Regions from separate parts of the Vibrio sp. Vb0349 genome, predicted to be linked through region 4. Evidence: predicted binding sites of a transcription regulator. Region 4 holds the regulator's gene; each other region holds the start of a gene.

Region 1 (3,972 bases), on a different contig from region 4:
CGACCAAGTAATCCCACAAGTGCGCGTGATTGAACTGCGATACCGACTCTACAGTTTGTGCCAATGTGCGGTTTTGATGTTGGGCTTGTAATGCGATCAACTGCATCGCCGATGGCCAACCTTCAACATAGGTTCTTAGGCTGTTCGCCATGTCTTCATCAATACCATCGGCGATACGCTGGTTAAAGAAGCGAGTGGTTTCTTCGGTATCAAACGCCAACATCTCGTTGCCGATTTCGATCATTAAATCACGAACACGTAAGTTTGCAGTGCCCAGAGGCGGCGCTGCACGACTGGTTACCACAACGGTGAGGTTGTCTGGCATGTGCTTTAAGAAGAAACGCATGGATTCATGGATTTCATCATTCGTGATTAAATGGTAGTCATCAAGCACCACGTAGCACTCTTGATGAAAGTCAGCCATTTCAGCGAATACTTCGCTAAATAGGGAGCGTAAAGACGAGATCTGACGTTTTTCCGCCAGTTTTTGTGCGTTAGCGCAACTGAAGTTGGTGGCTTTGTTTAATGCTTGAAGCAGATAGTTTACAAAGCGAAAGCCGTCGTTATCGCTGTCATCAATGCTGTACCAACCGACGTTTGGCTTATCGGATAGCCACTGCGCTGCCATTGTTGTTTTTCCGTAACCTGCTGGGGATCGGAATAAAACCAATTTGTAGTAAGGCGCTTGCTGTAGTAAGTCCAACACTCGTGGGCGCACGATGGCATTGTGCAGGCGTCCTGGTCGAGTAAGCTTAGATGGAATCCACATTAGTAGTTATGTCCTTATTTGTGTATACCCAAATGACAGCAACGTGATCATTCTAGTAAAGCCCCCTTGAAAGCCGTCTTACTGAATGATGTCATCAGCATCAAAAACACTGTTTGAATGCCGGATAATGTCGCTACTGTTGGGGCTTGCGTCCGTCTGAAAAACCATTCCATACGGTCACTTAGATATAAAAGCTAGCGAAAACTAGAAATAACTCACATCGCCTAATTCTAGTTTGTATAAAAAGCGTACAATCCTGTGAGCTGAGTGGGATGTTACGACATCAGAAATGTTCGTTACTTTGATCCACTTCCTAATTCTCAAGGGTTGATGGATTTACCATCAACTACGCCCTTTATTTGTGATTGTCGTCACTTAAATATCATTTGTTTCGTTGGCGTTAAGATCGCGTTGCACATAGATTACGAAAATTTCTTCTACGCTGACCGAGTTAATGTGACCGATATTACAATTTTCACATCATCAGATGAGTGGACTATAAAAAGCGTCATGAACGGGTTTTAACCTTTCGCACATTCCATTGTGATCAAAATCACTAAGAACTGGAGCAAAGTTCACTTTGTTGAGATTTGGATCACTAACCTAGCAATGGTACCCCCTCTACGCCCTCAGCCCTCCTCCTTCAAAGGATGAGAATTAGGAGGATGTTTATTCACAGAGGTAAATGCACGATGTATGGCAGATGAATTACCAAAAGACGTGAGAATTTCGTAATGAAACCTACTCAACAAAAACAATTTGACAAGAAGTCGTTCCAAGAAAGCGTAAAGAAACACCTATCTGTAACTTACGCTCATACGATTGAAAACGCAGACAGCCGCGCATGGTACCTAGCAATGGGGCATGCTCTGGCTGAATTTACTACTCTAGATTTGCTTGCGACAGAAGAAGACCCACGCATTAAAAGTGCGAAGAGCGTTAACTACCTTTCGCTAGAATTCCTTATCGGTCGTTTGACTGGTAACAACCTAATCAGCATGGGTCTGTACGAACAAGTAACAGAAGCAATGGCTGAACTGGGTTACAACCTAACTGATCTGCTAGAAGAAGAGCGCGACCCATCATTGGGTAACGGTGGCCTTGGTCGTCTTGCTGCGTGTTTCATGGATTCATGTGCGGCACAAGAATTCCCAACTGTCGGCTATGGTTTACATTACGAATACGGTCTATTTAAACAGTCATTCAAAGATGGTCGCCAGCAAGAAGCACCTGACGCTTGGCGCGGTGTAGAAGGCTACCCTTGGGAAATTGCGCGTCCAGAACTTGCGCAAGAGATCGGTTTCTACGGTCACGTTGAAGTGATTAACGAGAACGGTAAAGAAGTTCGCAAATGGGTACCAGGCATGACAGTAAGAGCAATGCCTTGGGATCTTCCAATTGTGGGTTACGAATCAGACACGGTTTACCCGCTACGTCTTTGGGAATGTCAGGCGATTGCACCATTCTCACTAGCAAGCTTTAACAATGGTGATTACTTCGAAGCTCAGCACGCACTGATCGACGCAGGTAACATCACTAAAGTGCTTTACCCGAACGACAACCACGAGAAAGGTAAAACACTGCGTCTAATGCAGCAGTACTTCCACTCAGCAGCGTCTGTACGTGACATCCTACGTCGCCACGAAGCTGCGGGCTACTCGCTAGCGGATCTACCTAAGCAAGAGACTATCCAGCTTAACGATACGCACCCAACGATTGCGATTCCTGAACTAATGCGCATCCTGATGGATGAAAAAGGTTTAGCTTGGGAAGCGGCTTGGGAAATCAGCTCTAAGACATTTGCGTACACCAACCACACGCTACTTCCAGAAGCACTAGAGACATGGCCAGAGTCGCTAATCCAGCACCTGCTACCACGTCACATGGAGATCATTTACGAGATCAACCACCGCTTCCTACAAGACGTACGTGCAATGTGGCCGGGTGATGTCGCGAAGCAACAGAAGCTTTCTATCATCGAAGAAGGTTTCCACCGCATGGTTCGCATGGCAAACCTATGTGTAATCGGCTCTTACGCAGTAAACGGTGTAGCAGCACTTCACTCTGAATTGGTTAAGAAAGACCTATTCCCAGAGTTCCACGAAATGTACCCGACACGTCTACACAACGTAACGAACGGTATTACGCCACGTCGCTGGTTGAAGTTCTGTAACCCAGGTCTGTCTCAGCTTATCACTGAGAAAGTCGGCCCAGAATGGCCAGCGAAACTAGAGCAACTTGAAGGTATTGCGAAGTACGCTACTGACGCGACATTCCAAAAAGAATTCATGGCAGTGAAGAAAGAGAACAAAGAACGCCTAGCAACTTGGGTGAAAGAGAACATGGGTATCGAGCTCGATACTAATGCAATCTTCGATGTTCAAATCAAGCGTCTGCACGAGTACAAACGTCAGCATCTAGACTTGCTACACGTACTGTCTCTGTACCACCGTATTCTTAATGAACCAGGTTTTGAGTGTACGCCACGCGTTGTGTTCTTCGCAGCAAAAGCAGCACCGGGTTACCACCTAGCGAAAGAAATCATCTTCGCAATCAACAAGATTGCAGACAAGGTGAACAACGATCCTCGCATCGGTAACAAGCTGAAAGTGGTATTCATCCCTGACTACCGCGTGAGCATGGCTGAAATCATTATCCCTGCGGCTGACGTTTCTCAACAAATCTCGCTAGCGGGTAAAGAAGCATCAGGTACAGGTAACATGAAGATGGCGCTAAACGGTGCGCTAACTATCGGTACAATGGATGGTGCAAACGTTGAGATTCGTGAGGAAGTAGGCGATGAGAACATCTATATCTTCGGTCTAGATGTTGAAGGTGTGAAAGCGCTGAAAGCTCAAGGTTATAACCCATTTGATTACTACAATGCGGATCACTTACTCAAAGCGTCAATGGACTTGCTATTGGGTGAAGAGTTCACACCAGGCCAACCAGGCTTACTGCGTGCAACGTATGACAGCCTGCTAGACGGTGGTGACCCATACTTATGTCTCGCGGATTTCGCCTCTTATGTGAAAGCACACGAAGACATGAGCGAACAATATAAAGATCAAGCTGGCTGGGCGAAGAAGGCCATTCTTAATACCGCCCTTGTTGGCAAGTTCACGTCAGACCGCTCAATCCGCGACTACGTGAACAATATCTGGAAACTTGAAGCGGTGAAACGCTAATAGAACCTAGTTAAG
Region 2 (3,972 bases), on a different contig from region 4:
TGTCTGAAAGTGCAAATAGATCAGTGCTAACGCGCACACGCCTGCGATTAACAACAAGACGACATAGCCATAACCGCCTTGACCACCCCAAAGCCAATTGAGTAACTGATCCATCGTTTAAACCTTCAAAGAACACTGGTTAAAATATATCAGTTATTTATTGAGCGATCTGCTATTAATTCCGGTTTAGTATAGATAAAGGCATTCCCCGTAAGGCTCCCTTGAGCACCATGAGCACTGAGATCTCGACCAATTTCCGTCATCGCTAGCCAACGGTTTTCACACCACAGAGGCGATAATAACGTGGGCCTCCTGGCTGCTGATGAAACGCGATGATAAATCACATCTGGTGGTGTCATACGAATCATTTCACTGGCGACCGCAACATATTCTTCTAATTCAGGGGCTTCTAGCTTTCCAGCACGCCAAGCTTTCGCCATGGTGCTACCTTCGACAATATGCAAGCCATGTAACTTGATACCATCCGTTCCCACGGCCAACACTTTTTGCAGCGTTTCAATATTTTCGGCGCGGGTTTCTTTGGGTAAACCCACAATTAAGTGAGTACAAACCTTGATTCCGAGTGTTCGCGCACGCTTAGTGATTTCGGCATAACACTCAAAGTCATGACCACGATTGATACGTTTTAGGGTGTCATTGTTGGCGGTTTGAAGGCCTAGTTCTAGCCAAATTTCATAACCTTGCTGTACATAGCCCGACAGTAAATCCAATACCGCATCAGGGACGCAATCAGGACGCGTCCCCACACAAAGACCAACCATGTCTGCAGCCTTTAGTGCTTCCTCATACATGTTTTTGAGAACTTGTACTTCGGCATAGGTACTGGTGTAGGCCTGAAAATAAGCGAGATACTTCTTCGCTCTGTGAATTTCACCTGCGCGATCTTTTAACTGTTCGTGAATGCTTTTTATCTGGACTTCTTCATCTGCAAACGAAGCCACATTGCAAAATGTACATCCTCCCCGCCCAATCGTGCCATCGCGGTTAGGGCAACTAAATCCACCGTGCAATGTTAACTTATGAACCTTTTCACCGTATCGACGCTGAAGATCTTGGCCGATTGTATTGACCAACTCATGTAACTGCATAAATTCTCACCAACAATAAATCGTAATCAATCTCACTACGATCTGTGTAAATAAATTACATCCCTGCAAGAAAAAACACACAATATTAATCAATTCAAACACCCATCATGCGGGTCAAAATCAATAAACTTGCATAATTAAAGACAAAAATCGTTCATGTTGCGTAAATGTTAAACTAAAAATGCATAACTAAACGAAAAAATTGGGTCACAACGCCGACTTTTTCATTGCATTCTGAAGTGACAAAATTGTAGGATACTTACACAACCCCGTTATTTTTGTGACTTTTATTACAAAGCACACTGCGGGATTTGTCGGTGTTATCCCACTCCTACCTATATAAATCACTAGATAGTGATAATAAATAAAGGGATACCACCAAGGATTGTTTTTCTCGCAAAACTTTTCCTGCGAGATACGGAAAGGAATCAAGACCGGTCAACCTAGATCGGTGGCGATAATAAATATAAAGGACAAGACGTAATCAATAGTCTAGGTAGTATTTGCTGCCCGGTACTTTTGCGTCGACATTGAACTGGAAGGATGTATCTATGGTAGATAGAGAGCAAAATCCACAGGGTCTGTACACTCCGGAACTGGAGCATGACGCTTGCGGTATCGGTTTTGTTGCTCACCTTAAAAACCGTAAATCTCATGAAGTAGTGACTCAAGCATTGGATATGCTGGCTCGCATGGAACACCGTGGTGGTCAAGGTTGTGACCCATGCAGCGGTGACGGTGCGGGTATCTTGCTACAAAAACCTCATGAATTCCTATTAGAAGAAGCCGTTAAGCAAGGCATTAAACTGCCTTCGTTTGAAAAGTATGGTGTTGGTGTCGTTCTTTTCCCGAAAGACGAATACAAACGCGAGCAATGCCGTGACATTCTAGAACGTAATGCACAGCGTCTAGATCTTGAAGTTATCGGCTACCGCGTTTTACCAACCGATAACTCAATGATCGGTGCAGACCCACTAAGCACAGAGCCTCAGTTTGAGCATGTGTTTATCTCTGGTGGCCCTGGCATCACACCTGAAGAACTAGAACGCAAACTGTACGTTCTTCGTAACTACACTGTACGTGTTTGCCTAGAAAGCGTTTCGAACATTGGTGACGACTTCTACATTAACTCCATGTCTTACAAGACATTGGTATACAAAGGTCAGTTAACGACCGAGCAAGTACCTCAGTACTTCCTTGATCTGCAAAACCCGACCATGGTGACTGCACTAGCACTGGTACACTCTCGTTTCTCTACCAACACCTTCCCGAAATGGCGTCTTGCACAACCTTTCCGTTACATTGCCCACAACGGTGAAATCAATACAGTTCGCGGTAACTTGAACTGGATGAAAGCCCGTGAAGCAATTCTAGAATCAGACCTGTTCACTCAGGCTGAAATCGACATGCTTCTTCCAATCTGTCAGGAAGGCAGCTCGGATTCATCTAACTTTGACATGGCACTTGAGCTCCTAGTTCTTTCTGGTCGCAGCCTGCCACACGCATTAATGATGATGATCCCGGAAGCATGGCAAGAAAACAAAAACATGGATCCTAAGCGTCGCGCGTTCTATCAGTACCATGCGAACATCATGGAACCATGGGATGGCCCGGCTTCCGTATGTTTTACTGATGGTGTTCAAGTTGGTGCGACACTAGACCGTAACGGTTTGCGCCCTTCTCGCTACACAGTGACCAAAGATAACTTCCTAGTGATGGCATCTGAATCTGGTGTTGTGGATATAGAACCAGAAAACGTTGAGTTCCGTGGTCGCCTACAGCCAGGTCGTATCTTCGTTGCAGACCTAGAACAAGGTCGAATCATCTCTGATGAAGAAGTGAAAGACACCATCGCAACGGCACAGCCTTACGAGAAGTGGGTAGAAGAAAACCTACTGAGCTTGAAGAAGCTGCCAGATGCGAGCAACCAGTTCAGCCAACCTAAGCCAGAACACCTTCTACACCGCCAACAAGCGTTTGGCGTAAGCACTGAAGAAGTGAACGAAATCATCGTTCCAATGGCGAATGACGCGAAAGAACCATTATCAGCAATGGGTGCCGACTGGCCTCTTGCGGTTCTCTCTCATCAATCTCAGCACCTTTCAAACTACTTCAAGCAGCTGTTTGCACAGGTAACTAACCCACCGATCGACCCGATCCGTGAGCGCATGGTTATGTCGCTGAACACTTACTTGGGTAAAGACCAAAACCTTCTGACTGAAACACCACTTCACTGTCAGAAAGTAGAATTGGAATCGCCTGTTCTAGCCAACTCTGAGCTTGAAAAATTGCGTGCGATCGATAACGAGCACCTACAAGCGAAAACGTTGGATATCGTATTCCAAGCTAGTGAAGATCAAGGCAAACTTGAGCGTGCATTAAAACGTATCTGCCAATACGCAGAAGACGCGGTTATCGATGGTTATTCAATCATCCTACTCACTGACCGCGCAGTGAATTCAAACCACGCGGCGATCCCAGCAATGCTGGCAGTTGGCGCAGTACACCACCACTTGATCCGTAAAGGTCTACGTGCGAAGTGTGACATCGTGGTTGAAACTGGTGACGCGCGTGAAACGCACCACTTTGCAACGCTACTTGGTTACGGTGCGAATGCGGTTAACCCTTACCTAGTGATTGAAACCATCATTGAACTTCAACGTACGAAGAAGTTGGATCCAGAAGCGAACCCTCGCGATCTGTTCAACAACTACCGTAAAGCGATCAATGGCGGTCTTCTGAAGATCTTCTCGAAGATGGGCATCTCTACGCTACAGTCGTACCATGGTGCGCAAATCTTCGAAGCATTGGGTATCCACAAATCCGTGGTCGACAAATACTTCACAGGGACGGTTTCTCGTAT
Region 3 (3,972 bases), on a different contig from region 4:
TCTTGCTCACTGTTGTGCAGAAAATAGAGCAGCCTTTGCCCTAACTCTCGGATATCTTGCGCTCTTTCACGCATGTATACATCCGACATTCTTGCAAATCGATTCGAGTATGACTCTACAACTTGGCGTAACGCCCAGTCTGCCCTATCTCCTTTTTCAATCTGCTTCTTCAAATCACCGCGAAGCATCGGATCATTCAGTAAGTGAGTAAACAGATCGAAGATCGCCAGCGCATCTTTGTTGATTTCACTGTCCAGCTTTTTCCGCATACGGCGAAAGTCATTTAACGCTCGCTCTATGGCCACCAGTAATGTCTCGTGCTCGCGTTCCTTATCTAACGTGGACGAAGGGAAAACATCCGATAAACTCGGCTGGGTATTGTCGAACCAAAACTCTCCAATCGCGACACCAGTAGACGCAGGCAAACCTTTTAATACCGTGGGTTTAGATGCTAACTGCCAATGCCCAAGATTCTGCGCATGTGCAATGAGCACCGCTAACTGAGCGGATAAGGTAACAAGAAACGATTCTTCCATTTCACTAAACAAGCGCGGCGTTTTTTGTTGGATCACCAACACACCTAAAACTTGTTTACGATGAATGATTGGAGTAGCTAAAAAAGAGTGGTAAATCTGTTCGCCGAGTTGAGGAAAGAATTTGAACTCGGGGTGTTTTGAGGCTTCGGCAAGGTTAAGGGGTTCAGCGCTTCGTTTTACCAACCCAACCAAGCCTTCATTGAAGTTGATATGAATACTATCACCTTCAAAAATAAGGCCTTGAGTTGCCATTAACTCAAGGCGCTGCATTTCTTCATTAGCAAGATAGATAGTACAGCACTCAGTACTAAGGGCAGCACAAGTCTCTTTCACCAATATATCGAGTGCCAGATGCACATCATCGACCCTGGAGACTTTCTCAACTATTTCCCTTAGCTGACTGAGCATGATTATCCTCTACGTTGCTTTTTTCTTTTCCCTTTCGCTTTTCTCTCTCGAAAAGGCATGGCTAAGGATGCAAATTCTTTCATCGCTCGTCGATAAACATCTCGCTTGAAAGAAACAACTTGCCTAACTGGATACCAGTAACTTACCCAGCGCCAACCATCAAATTCAGGGGATTTTCCGCGTTGCATATTAATGCGAGATTCATCGCATTCTAATCTCAGCAGAAACCATTTCTGTTTTTGGCCGATACAAACAGGCTTGGAGTCCCAACGCACCAATCGCTTTGGTAGCTTATATCTTAACCAATGACGACTTGTTGCAATGATCTTAACGTCTTTTTTCGTTAAACCGACTTCTTCGTATAACTCCCTGAACATGGCTTGTTCAGGGGTTTCACCTTCGTCAATCCCACCTTGTGGAAATTGCCATGAGTGTTGCCCGTATCGTTTAGCCCAGAAGACCTGACCATGGTTATTACATATCACAATACCAACATTAAGTCGGTAACCATCGCCATCTATCACTGGCTAACCTCTATGAATAAATTTTTTATTACCGTGATTTTTCCACATATCCCCATTACTAGCAAACTTACTGATGTGATATGAGCAAGATTTATTACCTTTTCAGCATTTTTGGATATCTTTTAATCAAACCATACCTTATCAACACAAGAGTGAGACATTGCCCACATTTATTCACCTTTTCTGTGAATAACTTTGTGAAGAATTCAATTCAAATGAGTAATTCAGTTCAATCCCATCAAATAAAAAACAAATGAAGAAACAAAAAAATAAACATAAAACATTGATAAAAAAGTATTTATTTTTAAAAATAACGATAATTAGATCTTCAGTTTCTTGATGATCTTTTCACCAAACTCAGATCGGTCAAAGATCCACCAATAGGCTATTTATCCACACTCACCTGCTATTCGTTTAGATGATTACAACAAAATCAACCCCAAAAATGCATTTTAACCCCTGTTTATTCATACAGACCCCGTCAAGATCTTATCTATATCTCCTCCACCTGTGGATAAGTTATGAATTGATCGTTCTTACACCGCCTCGGTGAAATCTTAAACAGTAGATTTGGTCGGAGTTTGATAAACTATATTTTTTGTAATACCACCTTGTAACTATGAAACCAGAACCACAAACAGAAGCAGAGCTATTGGAACGAGCGCATGATATGGCAGGACTCAGTTTTGCTGAGTTGGCCGCCGAGGCGAATATGATTGTTCCTGAAAACTTAAAACGTGATAAAGGTTGGGTGGGTCAATTACTCGAATGGCACTTGGGCGCTCCAGCTGGCAGTAAACCTCAACAAGATTTCGCAAAACTAGGGATCGAGTTGAAAAGTATTCCGATCAGTTACTCTGGCAAACCTTTAGAAACAACCTTTGTTTCTGTGGCCCCCCTCACTGGTGTTCATGGTCTTACATGGGAAACAAGTCATGTTCGAAACAAGCTATCTCGTGTGCTTTGGGTACCCGTAGAAGGAGAACGAGAAATCCCACTCGCTGAAAGACGTGTGGGCAGTCCACTCATTTGGTCACCAGATGAAGAAGAAGAACGGATTTTGCGAAATGACTGGGAAGAGTTAATGGAGATGATCGTCTTGGGAAGATTTGATCAAATTTCCGCCAGACACGGAGAAGCGCTGCATCTTCGCCCTAAAGCCGCAAATGCAAAAGCGCTCACCGAAGCATATAACTCAAATGGTAAGCCGATGAAAACTCTGCCCCGAGGCTTTTACCTTAGAACACAGTTTACTGAACAGATCTTACTCAAGCACTACATTAACACTCAACCAGAATAAAACCATATCAGCTATTTAGTGCGTCACGAGCGATAACTCAATATCGCAGTATGAGGCTGCCTCTTCAGTGCCACATTCGTCATACGCATTGCGCAGCCTTAAATACGCTTTATCGACCCCTAGCCTCAATAGTTCTTCTTTTACTAAGTCTAGAGAGCCAAAATGTATCGGGTCTTCACCGTCTTTAATCGGCTCAAGTTGATGCTTGTACTCCACAGCTAAAAGATAGTCAGAGACATCAGAACACCCAATCACAAATACTTTGGGAGTTTTATAAGTATCTTTATGTGGACCATGTAGCCACATGTCCAATTGATGCTTCTGCATAACATACCTCCTTCACACGATCATTTAAGTGTAGTTAGGCTAACTGTAGCTTTCGAGTTTGCTCTTCCTTTATACGTAAATCATTTGCGATTGCGGCTAAAAATCCCCTATATTGGAGTCACTTATTTAGTCGGTAACTCTTCAAGGACGTGATATGCAATACACAAAACTACCGCACTCATCACTTGAGATCAGTAAAATCTGCCTCGGCACTATGACGTTTGGCGAGCAAAACACAGAAAAGGACGCCTTTGAACAGCTCGACTTTGCCCTCGATCATGGGGTGAACTTCATCGATACCGCAGAGATGTACCCTGTACCGCCAAACTCGGAAACACAAGGGATCACCGAGCAATACATCGGTAATTGGTTGGCAAAAAGCGGCAAAAGAGAAAAAGTAGTACTGGCAACAAAAGTGGCAGGCCCTCGCAATGTTCCTCACATTAGAGACAACATGAGCCTTAATCGTCGCCACATCCATACAGCAATTGATGACAGCCTTAATCGTCTACAAACCGATTATGTCGATTTGTACCAACTACATTGGCCGCAGCGTCAAACCAACTGCTTTGGTCAACTCAACTACCCATACCCTGACAAACAAGAAGAAGTCACGTTAATTGAAACGTTGGAAGCGCTTACTGAATTAGTGAATTCAGGTAAAGTGCGCTATATCGGCGTATCCAACGAGACGCCGTGGGGGGTGATGTCGCTACTGCGTTTGGCAGAAAAACACGATTTGCCAAGAATTGTCTCCATTCAAAACCCATATAACTTATTGAACCGCAGCTTCGAAGTTGGCTTGTCTGAAATCAGCCATTACGAAGGCGTTCAGTTACTTGCCTACTCTCCTTTGGCATTTGGCTGCCTGAGTGGT
Region 4 (3,972 bases):
GAACGCAGTAAACTAGCCGCTCATCATAAAAGTTAGAGGTATTTATGATCATTCCATGGCAAGACATTGCGCCGGAAACATTGGAAAACTTAATTCGTGAATTCGTCTTACGCGAAGGAACGGATTACGGAACCGTCGAGGTTTCTTTGCAAGACAAAATTGATCAAGTTAAAGCTCAATTGGAAAAAGGTGAAGCGGTTATCGTGTTCTCTGAGCTACACGAAACCGTCGATATTCAGCATAAAACAAAATTTTAGACCCTTCACATTTTACCGTATCCCACTCGATGACAAGGTATTGTTACGTGCTATAGTGGGATATCGACCGTGCAGTAGTAACTCTACTGCACATTACAGGTAAGTAATTTTCGACAAGGTTTGTCATGTCAGCTAAACACCCAATTATTGCGGTTACTGGTTCGTCCGGTGCCGGCACGACCACTACATCTGAAGCCTTCCGTAAAATGTTCAATATGATGAACGTTAAACCCGCATGGGTTGAAGGCGATAGCTTCCATCGCTTTACTCGCCCAGAAATGGACATCGAAATTCGCAAAGCCCGCGAGCAAGGTCGACACATTAGCTACTTTGGCCCACAAGCTAATGACTTCCCGGGATTAGAAGAGTTTTTCCGTAAGTTCGGGCATGACGGCACTGGCAGCGTGCGCCGTTATCTGCACACGTTTGACGAAGCGGTTCCCTACAATCAAATGCCAGGCACGTTTACACCGTGGCAAGACTTACCCGAAAACAGCGACGTGCTGTTTTATGAAGGGTTACATGGTGGCGTGGTCGATGGCGATGTTAATGTTGCTCAACATGTGGATTTCTTAATTGGCATGGTGCCGATTGTGAACTTAGAGTGGATCCAAAAATTCGTACGTGACACTCGCGATCGCGGCCATTCGCGTGAAGCGGTAATGGACTCAATCGTGCGATCCATGGACGATTACCTCAACTATATCACTCCGCAGTTTTCTCGTACTCACATCAACTTCCAGCGCGTACCGACCGTTGATACTTCCAACCCACTTAATGCAAAAGGCATCCCTAGTTTGGATGAGAGTTTTGTGGTGATTCGCCTACGCGGTATCAAGAATGTCGACTTCCCATATCTGCTGGCCATGATTGATGGCTCATTCATGTCACGCCACAACACGATTGTCGTACCCGGCGGTAAGATGAGCTTTGCAATGGAGCTCATAGTTCGGCCTATCCTACAACAGCTCATCGAAACAGGGAAAATTGGCTAAAAACCTGCCTGCGAAGATGTTTACTTTTCATACCGTGATCATGTGCACAGTTTTGCTTACAAAATCTCAATCATGGCACGATTAAAATCAAGAAATCGTTTTCGAAAAAGGATACTATTTCTTACCGAAACACAAGAGAGCTTGCAGCATATAAAAAGTGCTCTTATTCTAGTAGGCCTAATTCAGGCTTAGCTAAAATATGGATAGCGCAAGCGTACCCTGCAGAGGAAGTGAGATATTATGGTTCTAGGTAAACCTCAAACCGACCCAACATTAGAGTGGTTTCTTTCACACTGTCATATTCATAAGTACCCTTCAAAGAGCACGCTAATTCACGCGGGCGAAAAGGCAGAAACTTTGTACTACATCGTTAAAGGTTCTGTTGCGGTTCTTATCAAAGACGAAGAAGGTAAGGAGATGATCCTTTCTTACCTAAACCAAGGAGACTTTATTGGTGAACTTGGTCTATTCGAGGAAGACCAAGAGCGCACAGCTTGGGTTCGTGCTAAATCTCCTTGTGAAGTTGCTGAAATTTCTTTCAAGAAGTTCCGTCAGCTTATCCAAGTAAACCCAGACATCCTAATGCGTCTTTCTGCGCAGATGGCTCGTCGTCTTCAAGTAACTAGCCAAAAAGTGGGTGACCTGGCGTTCCTAGACGTAACTGGTCGTATCGCTCAGACGCTTCTGAACCTTGCAAAACAACCAGACGCAATGACTCACCCAGACGGCATGCAAATCAAGATCACTCGTCAAGAAATCGGTCAAATTGTTGGCTGTTCTCGTGAGACAGTAGGTCGTATCTTGAAGATGCTAGAAGAGCAGAACCTAATCTCTGCTCACGGTAAAACCATCGTGGTTTACGGTACTCGTTAATCTCGAACTAGAGTGACACGAACAAAACTATAAAAGCCACCAATGGCAACATTGGTGGCTTTTTATTTACTCATGACCAAATGAGATAGGGTGCAGCGAACACTAATGAGTAAGCTTAACAGGTTAACCCTAAAACTTAGCCATTCGTACTTTCAAAGATTTTGTCAGCTGAAGCGGCCACGAAACCTGGGTACAAATCACCATTTTCCATCGGATAGCGCTTAGCAAATTCATAAAACCCGCCAGGGATAATTTCAGTGCCTTCGCTAAAACGAACCGCTACTTTATCTGCCATGGTCGATGACTGCTCTAGCAACACCTCAGGAGTGCCCTTCACTTCACCACCATTTTCATTAATGGTAAACCCAGCGGTACGCAGATGATCGTTTACCTGCTTCACTTCTTCATATTCATTGAGCTGGTTAACGCTCACCGTGAAGTGGTTTGCTCCGTAACCATGCGCCGCAAGCCAAGATGCGTACTCACTTTCTTTAGCCAACGTTTGGTAATCAGCAAAGCTTAAATCCCACAAGCGTCCACCATGTAAGAATGCGCTATCGTTCAGCTTGTCAGCATCGACTTGTGCCACCAAATTTTTCACAATCTCTTGTAGCTCAGACGAGCACTCTTCAACTTTTAGCTCACTAATAAATACTTTAGGTTGCTTCGGATCTGGGTGCTCATAGTGCTTAGCAACCAGCTTTTTGCTTTCGAAAACGTAATCACCACACGCCTTGTAACCAATAGCTACAAATGGCTTAGCTAGAGTTTCAATACCAAGAGGCGCGATATTGAAGGTACGTAAAGCTATATGATCATTAATCAGAGGCTCATCTTCTTGAAGCAGCTGATGCACTTTAGCAGCCGAAGGGCAAAGACGTTGAATGTAATCTTGCCATAGCGATTCAAATAACACATCGGGCGTCATAACGACTCCTTGTTACGAGATGTAGAGTTTAAAGGTAAGCGGAAGTTGGCTGCTCGTTCACAACAAAAGTTGTCCAGAATAATGAACGAGCAACCATCAACCTGTGACGGTAAATGCCAGTCAGTCAACACGCTTTTCCGAGTCTTTGCTCACTTTTCGTGTTCTGCCAACGATCACTACAACCCATACCTAAATGATGCGCCGGCAAGGTGAGCCGCAATGCATAGTTGCGACTCTATTATTAAAACTTATAGCGCTACACCTGGACTCAATGTTGCAGGCAAGACAGTCTCTTGACCTTCCATTGATGCCATTGGGTACGCACAGTAATCTGCTGCGTAGTAAGCGCTTGGGCGCAAGTTACCCGACGCCCCCGGACCACCAAATGGCGCATCACCGCTTGCACCAGTGAGCTGGCGGTTACGGTTCACGATACCTGCACGAATGTGGTCAACGAAGTATTCCCATTCTTGGTCGTCGGTTGAGACCAAACCAGCAGATAAGCCAAAGCGCGTATCGTTTGCTAGCGCCACGGCTTTGTCTAACCCTTCGTAACGCACCACTTGCAGAAGTGGGCCGAAGTATTCTTCATCTGGTAACTCAGCAATGTTCGTTACATCAATGATGCCAGGAGAAACAAACGCCGCCTCTCCTGCTTTCGCTTCAATCAAGCTTTCACCGCCAAGAGACTGTAGATTAGCTTGTGCATCAAGAATAAACTTGGCTGCCGCGACCGAAATTTGCGGTCCCATAAATGGCGCAGGTTCTGCAAATGGTTGGTCTACGCGAATATTGCGTGTCGCTTCAACGAGCTTGGTGATAAGCGCATCGCCTTTTTCACCCAATGGCACATACAAACGACGAGCACACGTACAACGCTGCCCAGCACTGATAAACGCTGACTGGATGATGGTATAAA

The links. Region 4 encodes CRP, which controls carbon source genes, mostly activating them, when cyclic AMP is high. Its sites were predicted from a motif close to TGTGANNNNNNTCACA; they were not measured.
Region 1: R7Q47_RS01170 (glycogen/starch/alpha-glucan phosphorylase) is a predicted target of CRP. The motif match lies at 1,225-1,240, and genes of this name have one in related genera.
Region 2: gltB (glutamate synthase large subunit) is a predicted target of CRP. The motif match lies at 1,389-1,404, and genes of this name have one in related genera.
Region 3: rppH (RNA pyrophosphohydrolase) is a predicted target of CRP. The motif match lies at 1,622-1,637, and genes of this name have one in related genera.

The regions. Positions count from the first base shown of each region.
Region 1 covers NZ_JAWOTS010000001.1:259,800-263,771, forward strand. The annotation lists gene malT (HTH-type transcriptional regulator MalT) at 1-769, opposite strand, end outside; gene R7Q47_RS01170 (glycogen/starch/alpha-glucan phosphorylase) at 1,504-3,957, shown strand.
Region 2 covers NZ_JAWOTS010000020.1:49,423-53,394, reverse strand. The annotation lists gene R7Q47_RS18115 (GGDEF domain-containing protein) at 1-114, opposite strand, end outside; gene R7Q47_RS18110 (TIGR01212 family radical SAM protein) at 150-1,109, opposite strand; gene gltB (glutamate synthase large subunit) at 1,661-3,972, shown strand, end outside.
Region 3 covers NZ_JAWOTS010000048.1:8,565-12,536, forward strand. The annotation lists gene ptsP (phosphoenolpyruvate--protein phosphotransferase) at 1-944, opposite strand, end outside; gene rppH (RNA pyrophosphohydrolase) at 947-1,468, opposite strand; gene mutH (DNA mismatch repair endonuclease MutH) at 2,088-2,768, shown strand; gene R7Q47_RS22475 (DUF6482 family protein) at 2,784-3,095, opposite strand; gene R7Q47_RS22480 (NADP(H)-dependent aldo-keto reductase) at 3,250-3,972, shown strand, end outside.
Region 4 covers NZ_JAWOTS010000027.1:15,653-19,624, forward strand. The annotation lists gene R7Q47_RS19985 (hydrolase) at 1-11, shown strand, start outside; gene R7Q47_RS19990 (YheU family protein) at 45-257, shown strand; gene R7Q47_RS19995 (phosphoribulokinase) at 383-1,252, shown strand; gene crp (cAMP-activated global transcriptional regulator CRP) at 1,493-2,125, shown strand; gene R7Q47_RS20005 (DUF1338 domain-containing protein) at 2,262-3,053, opposite strand; gene astD (succinylglutamate-semialdehyde dehydrogenase) at 3,302-3,972, opposite strand, start outside.